4 regions of the Oceanobacillus sp. FSL K6-0118 genome follow, and region 2 is predicted to be linked to each of the others. Evidence: riboswitches for the same ligand, from Rfam matches in the RefSeq annotation. Region 2 holds a riboswitch; each other region holds the start of a gene.
What was found. Region 2 has a riboswitch for S-adenosylmethionine ahead of MHI02_RS14085 (methionine ABC transporter ATP-binding protein). Riboswitches for the same ligand answer to the same signal wherever they lie in the genome.
Positions count from the first base shown of each region.

Region 1 (5,155 bases), 2.7 Mb from region 2:
CCGCGCTTTCCGTAGTTTTCAAATTTTGCTATTTCATTATTTTCATTAATCGTTCGTTCCAATATTCCAACATATCCACCTTGGTTTGTTTCATCGCCTACACCTTGCGTTAAGGAGTCCCCAATTGCGACAACTCGTGTATGATTAGACAAGAAGAAGTTTAAGGTGGTTTCTAGTACTTCAGATATCCTGTCTGGAAGGGGCCTTTCCTCTTGAAGAGAAGTATGTTCATTAGGTGTATGTTCTTCCACATCCCTGTTTTCTATAGATGGCTCCGTCTGCTCTTCCGCTTTCGAGGGTTCTTCCTCTTGGTTTGTTACTTCTGCTCTTTTAAAGGTTTGCTGGCTAACAGGTGGGTTTAATTCACTTAAATAAGAAATAAATACGATTGCTAAAACTAATAAAATTCCTATAATAATAAGATATTTACGCTTCATGTCATCACACCTAAGTTGTTTACTTTATTTTATGGTAGTGTGAGTCGTTTCACCACAAAAATAATTTGAATGTTAATTATAACATGTTATATTTTCTATACCCTTATATTTTATTCAATAACATATGATTTAAACAAGAAAGAAGAAAAAGAGTTTAAGTCTTTTTTTACAAGATAAGATATATTAGAATAATTAAAATAGCAGAGCAAATTCAAGTACGAATTGCCCTGCTATTTTTGTATGATTTTCAGTTTTAGTGTTGTAAGCTCCCTTCTAATTACACAAGAGCTGCTTCGTTTATATTACCCCTTAATCGATTTAGTTCATCGTATGGATTTTTGCCAGAAATTACAGTAATTCCATTTGCTTTTTCAACGAAATCAAAGGATTCTTCATCTTCAATCCAAAGAATTTTTACTTGTTTATTCTCAAGATCTTCAATGGAAGAAGCAGATAGGGATGCACTTTTAACCCATAAAGCATCTACTTCATTTGGAATTTCTGCTAAGTTGTTAATAGAAACAATTTGAAACCCGAGTTTTTGTAACTTTGTTGCCGCTTCACTGTTGGAAACAGTTGTTGCAATTACTTTCTTTCTAATTCCTCCATTACGGTCAAATGGGGAAGAGAGTAACCATTTAATTGCGTCATCTTCTGTTTCTTTAATAACTGGAGCTTCACCAGTAGCTTTTACAATAGCTTGGTCTAGGTCTTTTAAGATGTCATCTGTTGATTCAAGCCCAATAGATAGACGAACAAGTTCTTCAGATGTACCGCTCTTCTTCAAGTCTTCAGCACTTAATTGTTGGTGAGTAGTAGAAGCTGGATGGATAATTAGTGATTTCGCATCCCCAACGTTTGCAACGTGAGATAATAATTTAATATTGTCAATAAGCTTTCTTCCTACCTCACGTCCACCTTTAATACCGAACGTAATGATTGAACCGAAACTATCCTTCAGGTATTTTTTCGCCTTTTCGTGGGATGGGTGATTTTCTAATCCAGGATAGTTAACCCACTCGACTGCTGGGTGATTGTTTAGGTATTCGGCAACTACTTGTGCATTTTTCGTATGTTGCTTAATGCGTAAATGTAAGGTCTCCAATCCTTGTAAAAATAGGAAAGCATTTTGTGGACTTAAACACGCGCCTATGTCACGTAATAATTGGACACGTAATTTTGTAATAAATGCTGCTGGGCCAAGGTCTGCATATTTTAACCCATTATAGCTTTCATCAGGTTCTGTAAACCCTGGGAATTTCCCATTCCCCCAATCAAAACGTCCACCATCTACAACGACACCGCCAATGGTAGTACCATGACCACCAATCCATTTTGTGGCGGAATGTACAACGATATCTGCCCCCCATGAGATTGGTTTTGTAACGTATGGAGTTGCAAATGTGTTATCAATGATTAACGGAATTCCATTCTCATGAGCAATGTCCGCAATGGTTTCTACATCGAATACTTGTAAACTTGGATTTGTAATAATTTCACCAAAAACGGCCTTTGTTTTTTCGTTGATAGCAGCTCTTACTGCTTCAGGGTTTGTTCCATCTACAAATTTAACGTTGATGCCATACTTTGGAAGAGTATTAGCAAAAAGATTGTATGTACCACCATATAGGTTGCTGTCGGCCACAATCTCATCTCCGGCTTCTGCAATATTCAAAATAGCAAATGTTATGGCCGCCATTCCTGATGATAGCGACAGGGCACCAACACCATCTTCTAAAGCTGCTATTCGTTGTTCAAACGCATCCAATGTAGGATTCATGATTCGAGAGTAAATATTACCAGGTTCTGCTAAACCAAATAAATTTTGCGCATGCTCGGTATCACGGAAAACATAAGAAGTTGTTTGATAAATTGGAACCGCACGTGAGCCGGTTGTTGGATCAACCTCTTGACCTGCATGAAGTAATAATGTTTCAGGGTTTTGTAAATCGAATTTAGACATAGATAATTCCTCCTTGAGTGTTTGATTGGTATGTTACTATTCCAAATCTGGAGGCAGAGGGGATGAAAAAAAGCCCTCTTCCTAAGAAGAGGGCTTCTATTTATACAAATAGCCGATCCTCCTCTTATCTTCCAGTTCATGTGACCTGTAGGATTTAGCACCGTAGAAAAGTAAGAGTTACTAACTTTCAGGTTGCCGGGCTTCAAAGGGCCTATTCCCTCCACCGCTCTTGATAAGAGATTTATTGATTAATGCTTAGTATAATGGTCGGGATTTTATTTGTCAATACATTTCAAAAAAATAAATAATTTTATCTTACCTCAAGCTTCTGGGGGAACAAAAAAGGTAGGTGGGAGATCAACTGTCCGTAAAAATCCGACTAAGGGGATGGAGGAAAACCTCCACAGATGGTTGTTCTTCTTTATACATTTAGTATTCTAACTATTGTATTTCCAGGGGCTTAAGTTTTTTTAAACCTATTCAATGAAACTTAACTAAATGCATATATATAAGTATGGAAATGGAAGGGGGATAAGGACGGATGGGAAAGAAATATAAACATATAGAAACAGCAATTATTCACGATGGTTATGAGGATAAAGAAATGTTAGGAAGTTTGGCACCACCCATTTTTCAGACGTCAACTTTTACATTTGATTCAGCAGAACAAGGGGAGTTGCGTTTTTCGGGGAAAGAAGATGGGTATATATATTCGAGACTTGGAAATCCTACTGTAACTATTTTGGAAAAAAAGATAGCTACGTTAGAAAATGGGGAGCGGGGACTAGCTTTTAGTTCAGGGATGGCAGCAGTCTCGGCTGTACTAATCTCCTTATCAAAAGCAAACGATCATATCTTATGCTCTTCAGGTTTATATGGGTGTACGTTTGGTCTTTTAACCATGATGAAGGATAAGTATAACATGAAAGTTGATTTTTCAAATATGGACACCGAAGAAGAAATCCGCTCCAAAGTAAAACCTGAAACAGCGGTCATTTATATTGAAACTCCGATTAACCCGACGATGCGTTTAGTAGATTTAGAAATGGTTTCCAAGGTTGCCAAGGAATTTGATATTCCAGTTGTTGTGGATAATACCTTTTCCACTCCTTATTTACAGAAACCACTTGATTTAGGCTGTGATGTTGTCATTCATAGTGCAACGAAATATATTGGCGGGCATGGAGATGTGATAGCAGGACTCGTGGTTGGGAAGAAGGAATTTGTGGATAAGGTTGCATTAACTACTTTAAAAGACATTGGTGGGGTTATGTCCCCGTTTGATGCTTGGCTTTTAATTCGTGGATTAAAGACATTACCTTTACGTATGGACCGCCATTGCGAAAATGCGAAGAAGATCATGGAACATCTCAAAAGTCACCCGAAAGTGGATAACGTATTCTATCCACATGAGTCAACAAATCCTGACTTTAGTATAGGGAAGAAACAAATGAGAAAAGGTGGGGGAATGGTATCTTTTGAGATTAAGGGAAACAAAAAAGATGCACAACAATTTCTTAATGCTTTATCGATGATAAAAATTGCGGTTAGTCTAGGTGACGCAGAATCACTCATTCAACATCCAGCAACGATGACTCATGCTGTAGTACCTGAAGAATCTCGTAAAAAGATGGGGATTACAGATCAACTAATTCGATTATCGGTTGGTTTGGAAGCATGGCCAGACATTTGGGACGATTTAAAACAAGCATTAGATCAGTTGAAATAAGGAATTGAATATCCACATGCCGAATCAAAGAAAGCGGGGATTGGGCGTGGTAGAATGGAATATGAAACAATATGGATGGAATACTAAACTTCAATGCATCGTTCTTATAATTAGTTAAATGAAGGAAAAGTAAGTATAATATGGATATATTATTCCTATAGGAAGAGGTGAAACAATGGGAATACTAACTTTTTTATTCGCTTTTATCATCGTAATGAACATTTTATTAGGTATTTCTATTGTTTTTCTTGAAAGGAAAAACCCACCATCGACTTGGGCTTGGTTAATGGTACTTTTATTTATTCCGATTTTAGGCTTTATCCTCTATTTAATTTTTGGCCGCTCCCTATATAGAAAACGTATTTTTACCTGGGATCGAAAAACATGGATAGCGTTCAGGAAGTCAGTAAAGGATCAGATGGGTGTTTTCCATAACCATCAGTTTCGGTTTAATAATCCGAATATGCAGGAGTATTCGGATATTGCCTACTTGCATCTACGAAATGATGATGCCGTTCTTACCCAGGATAATGATGTTCAAATTTTTACGGATGGAAAAAAAAAGTTTGATTCATTAATAGAGGACTTAGAAAAGGCGGAAGATCATATCCATCTTCAATATTATATAATACGAAATGATGAGCTCGGACAAAGAATTGCAAGAACATTAATAAGGAAAGCGAAGCAAGGAGTAGAAGTACGTGTACTATACGATGATTTGGGGTCTCGTTCGTTAAGTAAAAAATTCCTCCATAAACTTCGAAAGGAAGGGGTTCAGATTGAGGCATTTTTCCCTTCTACATTCTTAAAAATTAACTTTGAAATTAATTATCGGAATCACCGAAAAGCAGCCATCATTGATGGGAGGATTGCTTATATAGGTGGTTTTAATATTGGTGATGAATACCTTGGGAAAAAGAAAAAATTCGGTTACTGGCGTGATACCCATTTACGAATAGAGGGACATGCAGTAAATAGCATACAGACAAGGTTTGTTTTAGATTGGAACCATGCGTCAAGACGGGA
Region 1 is NZ_JBBOVR010000001.1:8,348-13,502, reverse strand. It holds gene MHI02_RS00045 (SGNH/GDSL hydrolase family protein) at 1-437, opposite strand, end outside; gene MHI02_RS00040 (PLP-dependent aspartate aminotransferase family protein) at 715-2,400, opposite strand; SAM riboswitch class I at 2,522-2,639, opposite strand; gene megL (methionine gamma-lyase) at 2,942-4,129, shown strand; gene cls (cardiolipin synthase) at 4,305-5,155, shown strand, end outside.
Region 1: it holds a riboswitch for S-adenosylmethionine, as region 2 does, so the genes downstream of both, MHI02_RS00040 (PLP-dependent aspartate aminotransferase family protein) here and MHI02_RS14085 (methionine ABC transporter ATP-binding protein) in region 2, are expected to answer to the same signal.

Region 2 (5,155 bases):
GGTGGATTAGGTTTAGATAAGACAAGTTCTGCTCTAATTACAGAAGAATTCTCAAGAGCTGGTGGTTTTTCCCTTTCTTATGGTGCACACGTAGGGATCGGTTCTCTTCCAATCGTATTTTTTGGTAATGAAGAACAAAAGAAAAAGTACTTACCAAAACTTGCAACTGGTGAACTAATTGCAGCATATGCGCTAACAGAATCTACATCAGGGTCAGATGCATTGGGAGCCAAAACAACCGCAGTTTTAAATGAGGCTGGAACACATTATGTATTAAATGGCGAAAAACAATTTATTACGAATTCTGCTTTTGCTGATATATTTGTAGTCTATGCAAAGATTGATGGAGAACACTTCAGTGCCTTTATCGTTGAACGAGACTATCCGGGAGTTTCTACTGGTGTGGAAGAAAAGAAAATGGGAATTAAATCATCCTCTACACGAACGCTAGTTTTAGATGATGCACAGGTCCCAGTAGAGAATCTTTTAGGTGAAAAAGGGAAAGGACATAAGATAGCCTTTAATATTCTTAATGTTGGAAGATATAAATTGGCCATTGGTGGAATTGGTGGGGCAAAAGATGCTCTTGAAGCTAGTGTGAAATATGTAAATGAACGTAAGCAATTTAATACGAAGATTTCTAGTTTTTCTTTAACACAGGAAAAACTTGCTACGATGGCTGCAAGTATCTATGCTAACGAAAGTTCTGTATATCGTACAGTTGGATTATTCGAACAAAGAATGGGAGCTTTAACAGATGAGCAATTAAATGATGGAAGGGAAGTAGCTGCAGCTATAGCCGAATATCAAATAGAATGTTCATTAAATAAATTTACGGCTACAGAAGTATTGGATTATGTAGTAGATGAAGCAGTTCAACTACATGGTGGAAATGGATTTATTCAAGAATATGCAGTTGAAAGAATGTACCGAGATTCAAGAATTAATCGTATTTTTGAAGGAACAAATGAAATTAACCGATTGATTGTACCTGGAACTTTATTGAAGAAGGCGATGAAAGGTGAATTACCTTTAATGCAACAAGCTCAAGATCTTCAAGAAGAATTAGTAACGAAGATGCCTGAACAGGTTGGAACTGGTACATTGGAACAAGAGAAATACTTACTTAAAAATGCGAAGAAAATCGTATTGTTTGCTGCAGGGTTAGCTGTTCAAAAATACCAGCAAAAGATTGAATTTGAGCAGGAAATCCTTGTGAACTTGGCAGATATGGTTTCCGAGGTTTATAATATGGAAGCGGCTATTCTACGGACAGAAAAGGCAATAAAAAAATCCGGAGAAGCAGCTAATAACCAAAAACTTCTTTATACACAAGTGTACGTACAAGAAGCATTTAATCGTGTGGAAGCTGATGCGAAAGAAACGATTATCGCTGCCAGCGAAGGAGATACTTTACGTATGATGTTATCTTCCTTACGTAAATTAACACGTCACAACCCATTTAACGTTGTGAAGAAAAAGCGTGAAATTGCCGCTAAAATTATTGAAGAAGAAAAATATGTAGTTTGATTTTGAAAGAACAAAGGCGCTGGAGCTGGACGTGGCCTTCTCTGAATAATTATCCACATGCAGCGAATTTTATAATTCCCTGGTAAACAAAGAAAAAGATATGATTCCCGAAATATAATGGGAATCATATCTTTATTTGCTTTTCAGGTTGAGTTGTACTGATATTCAGCGAGTGAATACTGATAACTTGGTATGAATGCTATAGTTTCATGTTTGATTCTAGTAAAGTCTATCTATCGCCAGTGATAAGTCAAACTAATGTATTTAGCTGGAAAACATGATAAGATAGAAGAAATGATCATGAGCAAGGAGTGTACATAATGGCATTAACTTTTTACTGGTATCCAAACTGCGGAACATGTAAAAAAGCAAAAAAATGGTTTGATGATAATCAAATAGAGTATCATGCAATTCATATTGTAGAAGAAACACCTACAAAAGAAGAGTTATTAAGTCTCATAAAGAAGAGCGAATTACCTGCAAAGAAATTCTTTAACACAAGTGGGAAAAAATATAGAGAATTAAATATAAAAGAAAAGATTAAGGATGCATCCACAGAGGAAATGGCAGAAATTTTATCTTCAGATGGGATGCTAATTAAACGTCCGATAGTTACAGATGGAAATAAAGTAACGGTTGGATTTAAAGAAGAGATGTTTACAGAAAATTGGTTATAGAGGTTGTTCAAAAGTCTGGTGAAAAAAACACTGCGAATTTAGCTGATCTTGGCCCTTTTTGAACAGCATTATAAACATAAGTTTTTCCTATAAGTAATAGGATTATACAAACGAACATTTGGAGGGATAGATGATGAGTTTACCAAAAGATTTATTATATTCAAAAGAGCATGAATGGGTAAAAAAAGAAGGGGATAACGTACGTATTGGGATTACGGACTTCGCACAAGATGAACTAGGAGATATTGTATTCGTGGAACTGCCTGAAGTGGGCGATGAGATTAAATTAAATGAACCATTCGGTAGTGTTGAATCAGTTAAAACGGTGTCTGAGCTATACGCTCCAATAACCGGAAAAGTAGTTGAAGTAAATGATGAATTAGAAGATCATCCAGAATTTGTGAATGAGTCACCTTTCGAAAAAGCATGGATGATTGTAGTAGAACCATCAAGTGAGTCTGAATTAGATTCAATGTTGAAGCCAAATGAGTACGAGGAACTAATAGATAATTAAAACAAAAAAACATGGCTAACGTACATTTATTCTAAAAAGCGTATAGTTATCCTCCATTTTATCATATACTTATGTAAACAGGATACTTATAACGAGCATCTTACTTGCTTACATGGGGAGTGCTGTGTGATGATAACGTCTGATTCGGAAAAAGTAATCATTGTAGAAGGGTTGACCGATAAACGTCAAATCGAAAAAGTTATCAATGACGACGTAACGATTGTCTGTACGAACGGTACACTAGGAGTAGAGCGATTTGACGAGATGTTAGAAATGTATCAATTAGATGATAGGGATGTTTTTATTTTAGTGGACGAAGATCGTTCAGGAATAAAACTCAGAAAGCAGCTTGCGCGTGAATTACCACATGCTGATCATATTTATGTAAGTAGTGAATATAGGGAGGTTGCAACAACACCCGAACATATCCTTGCAACTACACTAGTTGGTAAACATTTCTCAGTTAACCCTTTATTCTTAATAAAAGAATTTTAAATGATTATTCGTTCAATTTAATCGGTATAGGGTGGTTTCATTGCAAGAAATAACAGAACAAGCATTAAATGAAGAAAGATATCTATTATATATTTACACCCCTTTTTGCGGAACATGTAGTGTGGCAAGAACGATGTTAGAAAAAATCGAATCTGTTCATAAAGAAACCATTTTTTATGAAATGAATGCATCGTATTTTCCAGAATTTATGTATGACAACAAGATTGAAAGTGTTCCATGTTTACTTATTAAAGAAGAAAATCAAATAAAAGAAAAAATCTATGCTTTTAGGTCTATAGGAAATATTTATCGTTATTTAATTCAGTATAAGCCAGAGTTATTTGGAAATAACTGAAGTGAAATCGACAAAAGCAGGTTTATTTTTGATCGGTAGGACAGAAAATACTCTCCTATCTGTCTGAGTTAACTAAGGCATTCTCTTAAAAAGCTTGACGACATGCCAAGTTTCCTAAGGGGATATGTAACTTTGCTTCGTTATTTGACAAACCTAAGGGCATAGTGCTATCATGGTTTTAATATTATACTAGTAAGCTATCAATCTCTTATCAAGAGCGGTGGAGGGACAAGGCCTGAAGAAACCGCGGCAACCTTCAAACAATGTTGTTTGAAAAAGGTGCTAATTCCTGCAAAGCATATTGCTTTGAAAGATGAGAGAATGGAATGACATAGTAAGCGTCTTTCTGTTCTCATGTTCAGAAAGGCGTTTTTTATTTTAGTATACATTTGTATCACACGATTATTGCAAGTATTTCCAATGCTAGATGTTGTATACTAAAAGAGATTCTAGCTGAATGAAGGAGGATTCGTTTTGATTTCAATTAAAGGGTTACGTAAGGTTTATACATCAGACAATAAGAAATTAACAGCGGTAGATGATTTAACCCTTGATATAGAGAATGGTGAGATTTTTGGTGTCATAGGCTACAGTGGTGCTGGAAAAAGTACATTCGTACGACTACTAAACCGCCTGGAGGAACCAACTGAAGGAAATGTTATTATTGATAAACAAGAAATCACCTCATTAACAAAGAATGAGTTGCGCTCCGCACGAAAGGAAATTGGGATGATTTTCCAACACTTCAATTTGTTATGGTCCCGTACGGTTGAAGATAATATCTCTTTTCCACTTGAAATTGCAGGGGTTTCCAAAGAAAAAAGAGTAAAAATAGTCCAAGAATTAATTGACTTAGTAGGGTTATCTGGTAGAGAAAAAGCATACCCTTCTCAATTAAGTGGAGGTCAAAAGCAACGTGTTGGGATAGCACGTGCATTAGCAAACAATCCGAAAGTATTGCTTTGTGATGAGGCAACTTCGGCACTAGATCCAGAAACAACCAATGCTATTTTAGATTTATTAGTCGACATTAACCAGAAGCTTGGTCTCACAGTCATTTTGATTACTCATGAAATGAATGTGATTCGTAAAATTTGTAATAGGGTTGCCGTAATGGAAAAAGGGAAAATCGTGGAGCAAGGTGATGTCCTTGATGTTTTCTCTCATCCCAAACAACCTGTGACGAAAAAATTCGTAGCTCAGTTAATGGAGCCGGGTTCTGAAGATGAAACAGAAGATATTGAGAATCTGTTACATAATGTAAACCATGACGGTGTTCTATTACGTTTGCGTTTTATCGGAGAGTCAACAAATCAGACTTTAATAAGTCAATTAGCGAAGAAATTCCCAATTGACATTAATATTTTGCAAGGTAAAATTACGCAGACACAAACAGGTGGATTTGGAACATTAATTACGCAATTTATAGGTAATGAAAAAGATATTAGTAATGCGATTGAATTCATTCACCATGAAACCTCAGTAGAAGTGGAGGTTATACGTAATGCTGACTAATATAAAGATGGAAGATATATGGACTGCAACTTATGAAACCTTTTATATGACTATTATCGCACTTATTGG
Region 2 is NZ_JBBOVR010000001.1:2,754,480-2,759,634, reverse strand. It holds gene MHI02_RS14110 (acyl-CoA dehydrogenase family protein) at 1-1,530, shown strand, start outside; gene MHI02_RS14105 (arsenate reductase family protein) at 1,851-2,207, shown strand; gene gcvH (glycine cleavage system protein GcvH) at 2,341-2,721, shown strand; gene MHI02_RS14095 (toprim domain-containing protein) at 2,851-3,216, shown strand; gene MHI02_RS14090 (thioredoxin family protein) at 3,248-3,571, shown strand; SAM riboswitch class I at 3,777-3,891, shown strand; gene MHI02_RS14085 (methionine ABC transporter ATP-binding protein) at 4,046-5,086, shown strand; gene MHI02_RS14080 (methionine ABC transporter permease) at 5,076-5,155, shown strand, end outside.

Region 3 (5,155 bases), 2.0 Mb from region 2:
GAAAGATAGATTGATCAATGGGAAGTAGATGTTTTTGTGGGAGATTGTTGATCCATTTGACTTGAATAGGATCATTTCGCTGAACCTCGAATGTAGGTCCTGGAAACTGGCCATTATACCCCCACAAACGAGTCGGTGGTAAGTCTCGATGTAGTTTTTGACTGAACTCTTCCATGGTTACTTCATAATAAGCACCGCTTTTATCCTTGTTAACAGGCTGTAATGTTTCAGGGATAGGAAGTGAATCAACAAATTTGGTAAGCTTAGGACTCATTTTACTATCTCCTTTCTAGTCTCCTATATCAGATTATGATAAGTGCCCCGAAATGGAATAGGCATATATAATCGGTTAACAAAGATACAGGGAATTAGATTCGACTTAAGGAAACTGGGAAAGAGGTATAAATCAAAACGCTAACTCAAATCGCATTTCGAGGTTGCCTGTCCACAGGAAAATATAAAATTTTTCTCTAACAATTTATTTAAAAAAACAACAAGATTCATCGTATCAGCCGACACGATGAATCTTGTTGTTTATACGTTATGAGTCCAATTGTTTTAGGATACTTTATTTTTCACCGCTTAATTCTACTAGAATTTTAGCTTGTGATTTATCATTTGTTAATGCTTCAAATCCCTTTTCAACAATGTCATCTAATTGAATTTGATCTGTAATAATTCCTTGTGGTTTCAATTGTCCAGTTCCCATTAAATCTACTGTTTGTTGGAAACTTGTTGGTGTGTAAGCGATAGATGATGTTACTTTCACACCTGTATTGGTTAAATGCATTGGATTCCAATCAATAGAACGGGCAAAAATGGATACGATGACCATGGTACCACGTGCTTTGGTTGCATCAATAGCTTGTTTGAAAGTTGGTGCGACCCCAGCAGCCTCAAAGCTAACATCAACGCCATCAGGCACTATTGCTTTAATGGCTTGTACAGGATCTGTTTCTCCAGAATTGATAATGTGAGTTGCCCCTAATTCTTTTGCTTTTTGCAAACGAGTTTCTGATAAGTCTAAAGCAATAATCTTACTTGCACCAGCTGCTTTTGCGGCAATAATGGTTAGCAACCCGATTGGACCAGCACCAAAAACGGCTACCGTGTCACCAAACCGCATGTCTCCTTCTTTAATCGCTTGCACTGCAACAGCTGTCGGTTCAACAAGTGCTCCATCTTGCAATGTTAGGGTTTTAGGTAGGGTATAGACAGCACTTTCTGGAACATTTACATAGGAAGCAAATCCCCCATCACCATGCAATCCAATAAAGCTAAATCCATCATACGGGTCTAAATCTTCCGGTTTGTTGCCAAAGGTTAAGGTAGGATTGATCACTACACGGTCCCCTTTTTTATAATTGGTAACATCTGATCCTACAGCTTCCACAACACCAGCAAATTCATGTCCCATTGTTAATGGCGCTTTTTCACCAGTCAAAGGATCATTTTCTTCAGTTGGGATGAATACAGGTCCTTCTTCATATTCATGTAAATCGCTACCGCAAATACCTGCCCATGCAACTCTAACCTGAATTTCATCTGATTGGAGTGCTTTCGGTTCCACATTTTCTACACGAATATCTTTTTTTCCATACCAAACTGCTGCTTTCATTTTAAAACCCCCTAAATAATCTAAGTGCATGTTAAAAAGGATTACTATCTTTCTACAACTCTATTATACCAATTTACTCACTATTTCACAAGTGAAAAACCATTTTTTGGAAAGTGTGAGAATAAAATATTCCCAATTATGGGGATCTGGTTAATCGCACGCTGTAAAGATTTGTATAAGTGCCACTAACCATCGACTTCTATAAACGGGGACTTTCCTCAGCCCCGGAACTATTTTTTGATTCGTAAAGTAATGGAACCGGAATGACTAATAAAAAAGCGGTCCGTGTCATGAAAAAAATTTCAAAATGGATGAATGAAAAAAATTACAGCAAGGATGATTATCAAGATTATTTTGAAGAAGTAATAGATTTATCAAAAGTTGGAAAGCATGCTCAGCTAATCCATCAACAAATTTTTCAGATTTACAATACGAAGATATCATCAATAGTTCCTTTTTAGTAAATGAGATAGAGAGAGGGAAGTTATGGCTAGAAGATGATTTTGATGGTACTGAGGTGATAGGTCCAGTCCTAGTTACAAAGGGAATTTCTGATTTATGTCAGGAAGGTTGAAGAATAAATATGGAAATCGGTAAAACGTCTAAAGGCTGGTATATTTTAAGGTGTGGAAATGTGTATCGTTATTAAAAGGTGGTATAGCGTCATCCTAATACCACCTCATCAAAATTATATATATGTGGTAACTTTGTTCTTAAACAATTGAAAGTCCGTGATAGATTTCTTTGCAAGCTGCATCATGATCATATCATCCATCGGGGGATTATGTAGACCGGCTCGAACATCGCGATAATAACGTTGTAGAGGGCTTTTCTTAGATAAACCTCGTGCACCAACTACCCTCATGGCTAAATCAACTATTTTTATTGCCTTATCCACAACAGATACTTTGGCTGCGTTAATATCTATTGCCATCTTTTGGCGAACTGCTTGACCACTTTCGTCCCATTTTCTTGATATACTGTATAGAAAATTCTCTGCTTCTAACAGATAAAGCTCTATTTCGCCTAATTTTTGCTTCACGTTCGGTAATTCTGAAATAGTTCCTTTAATACTGTTCGGAGAGTAGGTAGTGGCGAATTTCACCGCTTCTTCCTGTGCTGCTTTAGCAATCCCCAAATAACATGCCGGTATATGTAATATCCACGATGCAGGTTGATTATTGGAGTCTTCACGGTATTCTACTAAGTCATCATCATTCACTTGAACATTTTCTAAAATAAGATCATGACTACCAGTTCCACGCATGGCGATGGAATCCCATGTTTCGTCGATGGTTACTCCTGTAATGTCACGTTTGATGAGAAAATGGCCAATTTTATCTGAACCTTCAATGGAAGCAGCAACTACAAAATAATGTAGTGCAGGTGCTAAGGTTGTAAATGTCTTTCTGCCATTAATCTTCCATCCAGAAGCATTTTTTACGGCAATTGTTTCTGGTTTGCCTCCACGTTGAGGACTTCCAGTTGCAGGTTCCGTAATCGCATGGTTAATTAGTGCGCCATTAGTAATAACATCCTCCGCAAAATCTGTATATTTTTCTTTCTCCCAGCTATTATTTTCCCCATTATGTTTCGTAAGTCCCATATGCCAGCCAATAGCCAGTGCTGTTGAACCATCAGCTTTAGCGATTGTTTCTTGGTATTTTAACATTTCCGTTAAAGTGATTCCGGGTCCCTCGTATTCTTTTGGAATCGTAAGTGTGTGATAAGCAATTTTCTTTAAATCCTCTATATTTTCGAATGGAAAACTTGCTTCATTGTCATGTTTGCTTGCACGTTCTTTAAAAGGCTCCACTGTTTGTTGCAGAAGATTCTTTCTCTTTTCAAATGAATAAAGTTCTGTAAGTTTCAATTATATTCCCTCCGATATATTGTATCCTGAAATCTTGCACGCGGGCGCTGATACTGCGTGAAGTATCCTGATATTTTGCTCACGAGTGCTGACATCTCCATGGTGTTTACTGATATCTTACACACGAGTACTGATATCTCCGTGGTGTTTACCGATATCCTAAACACGAGTACTGATATCCCGTGTTTAAGATTCATAATGAAATGGTTTACTGCTGAATAGGAAAAGCCCTCGTCTCAAGAAGATGAGAGGAGGGCAGAAATGGACATCATTCCGGGCGACCTATATTTACTCATCTCTAGAATACTAAGTATTCTTCTGAAATTAGCACCATACAAAAATTTGCTGGTTGCTGAGACTTCATAGGGTCAGTCCCTCCGCCTCTCTTGATAAGAATCCTGATATGTTTACTTGGTATAATTGTAAGTATATATAGTAGATAAGTCAATGTTTTTTTTAAAAGTGCACCTAATCCAATACTTATTTGTGGTTAGTTTGGGATATTTATAAGTTGCGACTAACTGTGGGGCCTGAAGGAAAACCCCACTGATGGAGGTCTTCTATATAGGTGTTATTGGTGCTTGTTTATTTGTTTCAATCGTTTCGATAAATGTTTTGATTGTTGAAGTTAAGAAGGTATCAGCCCTTCTTATAAAGACTGTTTTAATCTTACTATATTGATCTGGGAGGGTATGACATCGGATGAGCCCATTTTTTTCATAATGGGTGGTTGCTGACCTTGGAACAAATGTAACGCCAAGTCCTACGACAACGCTACGAAGGATGGTTTCTAATGTACCGAATTCCATTACCTTTTTTGGAGTAATGTTTTGGTCTCTATACCAGGCTTCTAAGCGTGCTCGGTATCCACAGCCTTCACTAAAGCATAAGAACGGTTCTGCTTTTAAATCTTCTAACGTAGATGTACGATTATCTGAAATTAAAACAAGCTCCTCTTGAAATACTTCATGTGATATAAGATCGGGGTGAAATTCGGATTCTGTCACGAAAGCTCCGTCCAATTTATGATTTAACACTTTTTCTTCTAATGTTTCTGTAACTCCGGTAACTACCGATAAATCAACATTTTTATATTTCTTTATATAGTTTGATAAAATTTGTGGTAAATGAATGACGGTTTCGACGGTACCGATTTCTAATTTTCCAGACGGCTCCTTTTTACTTTGAACGGCTTTCTTCATTTCATTCGTTAACAATAAAATTTGGTTACAATAATTCAATAACTTTTTTCCTTCTGGTGTTAGACTCATCCCACGCCGATGTCGGTTAAATAAAGGGGTATTCAATTCCGTTTCAAGTTTATGAATCCTCGACGTAATATTCGATTGCACATAGCTGAACTCTTTGGCTGCCGCTGTAATCGTTCCTTTTTCGGCTACTTTCTGAAAAATCTCTAAGTCCTTAAACTCCACTATTTTGCCCCTTTCCTATTTTCGTATTTTAATTGTATGATATCACGATTAATGATGGAAATCATTATTATTATTCATTTTACAAGATAACAAAAATCATAGAATATGAGAGTAGATCATTTAGTTGAAGGGAGCAAAGGGGAATTGAAAAATAGTGTGTTGTTAGGGGCTTTTTTGTGTTTTATTTCTGCAGTTTCATGGGGTGCAATGTTTCCTGTAGCACATGGAGCT
Region 3 is NZ_JBBOVR010000001.1:736,945-742,099, forward strand. It holds gene MHI02_RS03900 (multicopper oxidase family protein) at 1-274, opposite strand, end outside; gene MHI02_RS03905 (2,3-butanediol dehydrogenase) at 569-1,618, opposite strand; gene MHI02_RS03910 (hypothetical protein) at 1,909-2,079, shown strand; gene MHI02_RS03915 (acyl-CoA dehydrogenase family protein) at 2,307-3,491, opposite strand; SAM riboswitch class I at 3,781-3,887, opposite strand; gene MHI02_RS03920 (LysR family transcriptional regulator) at 4,052-4,924, opposite strand; gene MHI02_RS03925 (DMT family transporter) at 5,069-5,155, shown strand, end outside.
Region 3: it holds a riboswitch for S-adenosylmethionine, as region 2 does, so the genes downstream of both, MHI02_RS03915 (acyl-CoA dehydrogenase family protein) here and MHI02_RS14085 (methionine ABC transporter ATP-binding protein) in region 2, are expected to answer to the same signal.

Region 4 (5,155 bases), 440 kb from region 2:
TTCCTGTCCCTTCACGTAGGCATCAACAAGTTCTCAGGGAATTATCTACGGCTTTTTCAGTCTTTCTCCAAGAAAAGGAATGCGAAGTATTTTTTGCGCCTTTCGATGTACGATTATTAGTGGATAACAAAGAGGACGATGATATAAATAATGTAGTCAACCCGATTTATATGTTGTAAGTGATCAAGAAAAGCTTGACGACAGGGGTTGTAATGGAGCCTCAGATATGATCATCGAAATACTTTTACCTTCATCTGTTAAGTTAGACCGTTGGAAGAAATATCAGCTTTACGAAAAAGCAGGAGTAAAAGAGTGTTGGATTGTTGATCCGGTTAACAAATCTGTAGAAATACATCTTTTAATTGGTAAACAATACAAATTTCAAGGAGTCTTAACAAAAGGTGATAATATTTCCGTTAATGTTTTAACAGGTTTGAAATTAGACCTAAATCAAATATTTGTATAGTCCTTGGACCGTTTCATAATTTCTGTCACGCGTACAAAGGTGGCAATAAGAGGAGATGCCCCCTGCATAGATGAATGGGATTAATGAGGAGGACAGATGATGGATAACCAATATTTTGTAGGATGGGGTACACTTGCTTTGATAAACGCTGCACTTGCACAAGGGAAGAATAGAACGGGATTAAACTGGTTTTTGCTCTCTCTTGTATTAGGTCCATTGGCAACACTAATTTTGTTATTTGTTGAAAAGAGAGAACAGTAGTACTAAAATGATAATCTCCAATACCTGTAAGAACAGATGAATATTCAAACCTTTTACAGGTTAAAGAATGTTTCAAATAAGAGTCAACAGTATAACAAAAAGGAAAAGGACCATCTAATAGTCAAAACACTGATTAATTAGATGTCCTATATTATCTAACACATATGATCAAACCGAAACACCAGCAAAAAATTCACGATGAAGAGCCGCAACAGCTTTTGGTTCATCATGAGCCTTTACACCTAATACTAAACTTATCTTGGATGAGCCATGACTCATATGTATCATTTCAATATTAATTTCTTTTTTTGCAAGAACATTCGCTGCTCTGGTAATATTGTCTACATTATGATTCATCTCTCCTCCAATTAGCATAATTAGCGCAAGATTACGTTGAATAGTCACTTTATCTGCTGAAAGCTCCGAACTAATCCTCTGAATCAGTTCACATTCTATCTCCTGATGTAATTGATTTTCATGTAAAATAAGGTTAATAGTATCGACACTAGACGGTATATTTCTGTAATAAAGTTGAAAATCCTCAAGCATCTGAAACAACTTTCTTTCAAACCCAACTTCTTTATTCATTCTATACTTGCTGACATAAATACTGCAAAAATTATTGTCACTAGAAATTTCAGCTATGGATGCGTTTTTATTTCCATCTACTAACGCTTTTGCAACTAATGAACTTTCACTATGTTTTTCATTCGCCATCGTATCAGCCCCTTATAGTCATTCACTTTTATACCAAAACACAAAAAGACCTCTTCTACATAAATAAGAAGAGGTCTTAAATCTTTCTGTCCTCCTCTTATCTTCCAGAAATTAATCTGCAGAAATTAGCACCTTTTCAAGAAAAAACTTGAAGGTTGCCGGGCTTCACAGGGTCTGTCCCTCCGCCACTCTTGATAAGAGTTATTAAATATTGGTTATTTAGCTATTTTGGAAAATATATCATAAATGTATTCCCCTGTCAATCCTAATTATCTTTAAGTTTACCTTTTTTTCCCCTATAAGAACATGTTTTCGTCATATTGAGATTCTTTAGGGAAAACTTTTTGCAGTTTCAATGAAGAAGCAAGTTTTTTCCAATACAAATAAACATACTACGCAGTATGTCTATTCTGACTATTCAATTAATTGGTCTAAAGTTGAAATGTTAGTTGTCGTGAATCTTTTGGCTTTTCTATGTATTTAAAATGTCGAATCCCATAAGCATCTTTTTTCAGTATGGCTTCCATTCCCGCCGAAAAACGATATAGAAACATCTTAATTTGATCCTTTGCCTTTATGCCCTTTGCCCGTTCAATCACACTATGAAAAAATCCATTTTGCTTTTCTATTTTCAGTGTCATAAACGTAACCATGATGGACAAGAGTAAAAACATTCTCTTCAGTCTGGGCAAGGTACGAACTCGAATATTCTCTAATTCAAATTCTTGCTTTTGCACGCGAAACATTTCTTCGATACGCCATCTAGTAATATAGGCTTTTAAAACAGAAATTACCTCTGCTTTTTTCTGGATTCGCTTATTTGTAAGCAGCACCATCGGCTCTTTGCCATATCCATACACAACAATCATCGTGAACTTTTTTCCCTTAAGCGAGGGGATTTCTACAGTAAGATGAGAGACTTTCAAATCATAGACGGTTCCCTTTATTTCAGAACGAAAATTGATTTTCCCTTTTCTTCTGATTGCCAAATCATGTACGGAGAACTTTTTATTCTGATACAATAAATTTCGATTTTTCTTCAACCGAATGATAAAGTTATTCTCCTGCTTGAGGATTTTTTTCATGACTTCTATATTGTCATACCCACGGTCCATGACGAAGGTTGCTTTCTTCTCGCCTAAAAGCTGATCTACGTAATCCAAGCCCTTGTATGTTTCATCATTCTCGCTGATAAATCCCTTTTCAGCAGATGAGTATAAATGAGAATAAACTGAAATCGGATGCTTTGTCCTCGGAGCCACGGCAATCATATTGGTTGTCCAGTATCCATTGCCAATTTTCCCTGTCGAACCATCTCTCACTTGCCCAAGAGCTTCCATTTTACAGGCGGTGGGTTTCACAATCTCAGAGTTATCTACCAGAATCAGATTATCTTCTTCTTGCAGGAAAGGTTTTATTAGTTCTTCATAGTTCTCCAACAGCTCGGTTGTTTCATGAAACTCATCCATACGATTGGAAAGTCGCTTGACGGTTTGTATCGTATCGATGGGCTCTTCTAGAGTGCGTGCAATGTTGGAAAGCAAAACAGATTTGCTTTTTGCCATGCCAAATAAAATATCTAGGATAAAGTTTTTATTGGGTTTTTGCATTCCTTCTGTCAATTTTGAAGAAAAATCATAAATGGAACGTTTAGTAGTGTAAATTGCCTGGCTAAATGTGTTATAATTGGTCATAGAAAAAGACTCCTTTTTATGCTGTATATTTTGTTTTGTCCAAATAAAATTTTAGCATATTTAGGTAGGCTTTTTCTTTTTAATTTCCAATAAATTACGTACATTTTGATTAAAAAAGACTAAAATAGGCATCGAAAAGTCCATTTATTAGGTTGAACTTTTCAATGCCTGTTTTTTGTTGGAAGTCAATCTTTATTTTTAGGTAAACTTAAATAATTATCTGATATGAATAAAGCAACTACAATAGGTGAGGTAAGTTAACTTTTTGAATAATTTAGGAAGTTCTATGTAATGATGGCAATTTTTATGTAAAATAAAAATATGTTATTAAGCAAACGTATGGGAGGATGGATGAATTTATGTATGGTGAAGAGCCTAACTTTTTGTTGAGATTTATATTGTTGTTAGCCATTGTAGGGTTTATATTGTTTTTGTTTCATACCATAATGAGAAATTGGCTAAAAGTTGAGAAAAGGAGAGGGAATTTATTTTCAAATAACTATTTCAATGAGAAGCATAAAAAAATAGATTGGACAATTAGAATTATTACAATAGTAATTATCTTATTTACCTATGTGATAACCATCATGAGAGAACCTATGGATAGAACTTATCCGTGGTTTATTATATTTATTCTGATTGGTATTTCAGAAATCGTTAGAGCAATTATGGAGCGAAAGTATGCGGAAAATCCGAATGAATATAAATTAACAATTAGTCAAGTAATATTTACTCTTATATTATTTTTAATTTTGTTCAAGACTGATTTTTTTGGGTTAATATAATACAGTTGGATAATCAAAAAAATTATATTAATTTAGTGAAGAGCCTTGTAGGGTTCTTTTTTCTTCAATTGACTCCATGAAAAAGTTGGCAGTTCCGTTTGTTTTAATAACAGCATTCGCATGGGTTGGGGCTATAATAAGTTCCGGCATCTTAGAATCATTACTTATTATAGTTGCCATTATTCTCAGTATATTTGCTCTCCCAACAGCTTGGACTATAATCACAATTTACAGGAACAAATGGAAGGTAGAAGGAAGAAAAGGATTAGTCCATTTAGTAAAAGCCATACCATCCCTTGTCCTATTACTATTGGCTATTCTTTTGTTATTTGTCGGTGATAGAGATCCAGATTCTGCAATTAACTCTTATCATATATAACAGCTGGAGTGATCGTACTTCCAATCCCTATTTGGATCATTATGTCCCTTTATCATAAGGTCCGAGGTAAGCAGGATAGTGTTAAATAACAATAAAGTTGTTTCCAAACTCCAGTCTCGGTATCAACAATCTAATATTTTGTTAAAGATAATTAAATAATCTAAGGAGGGTTCTTATGGTTAATAAATTAATATCATATTTTTATATTATTGTGGGTGTTCTGGTAGGGATTATAATTGTGAGTGCAATTCGACATGGGGAAATGAATTGGATGTATATTGGTAGGACAATTGCTATATCAGCTTTAGTATTCTTTTCTTTATTGTTTATCCGTATAGGAATTAAAAAAAGTAGGTAGTGAATAATTGGGCGATCCTTTTACATTGACTAGGAATTCAAAATGTAAATAATAAATTAGGATTCATTTTATCTTCCAAATACATCAGTGAATTAGTTATATTTATCCTACTCCCACCTTTATACGCTGCGTATTTATAAGGGGATTCTTTTCTTAAAGGACGCGCTAAACAAATCTCTATAATCTTTGTTCTTTAATAGACTTCTAAAGATATTCATATAATCTACCAATCTGCCTCTGATAAACTTTTCAGACTGAATTTCTTGTATTTTTATTGCATAAGATATAAAAATATTGCATGTATTTATAAACTCTTTCTCCTGAAGATTTAGATGTTAGTCCGTATGAAACGATTGCTACTATGGATCCACGTAGCAAATCAAATATAACATACATTAACTTGTAAATGAAACTCCATTTTGATTAATCTTTTTTCAAAATGGAGTTTTTGAAATTGGAGGCTAAATAAGGATAAAGGTAACTCTTCAGTTAATA
Region 4 is NZ_JBBOVR010000001.1:3,190,416-3,195,570, reverse strand. It holds partial or broken gene MHI02_RS16185 (Uma2 family endonuclease) at 170-466, shown strand; gene MHI02_RS16180 (hypothetical protein) at 566-727, shown strand; gene MHI02_RS16175 (ACT domain-containing protein) at 896-1,444, opposite strand; SAM riboswitch class I at 1,539-1,645, opposite strand; gene MHI02_RS16170 (transposase) at 1,876-3,138, opposite strand; gene MHI02_RS16165 (DUF4181 domain-containing protein) at 3,486-3,923, shown strand; gene MHI02_RS16160 (hypothetical protein) at 4,478-4,660, shown strand.
Region 4: it holds a riboswitch for S-adenosylmethionine, as region 2 does, so the genes downstream of both, MHI02_RS16175 (ACT domain-containing protein) here and MHI02_RS14085 (methionine ABC transporter ATP-binding protein) in region 2, are expected to answer to the same signal.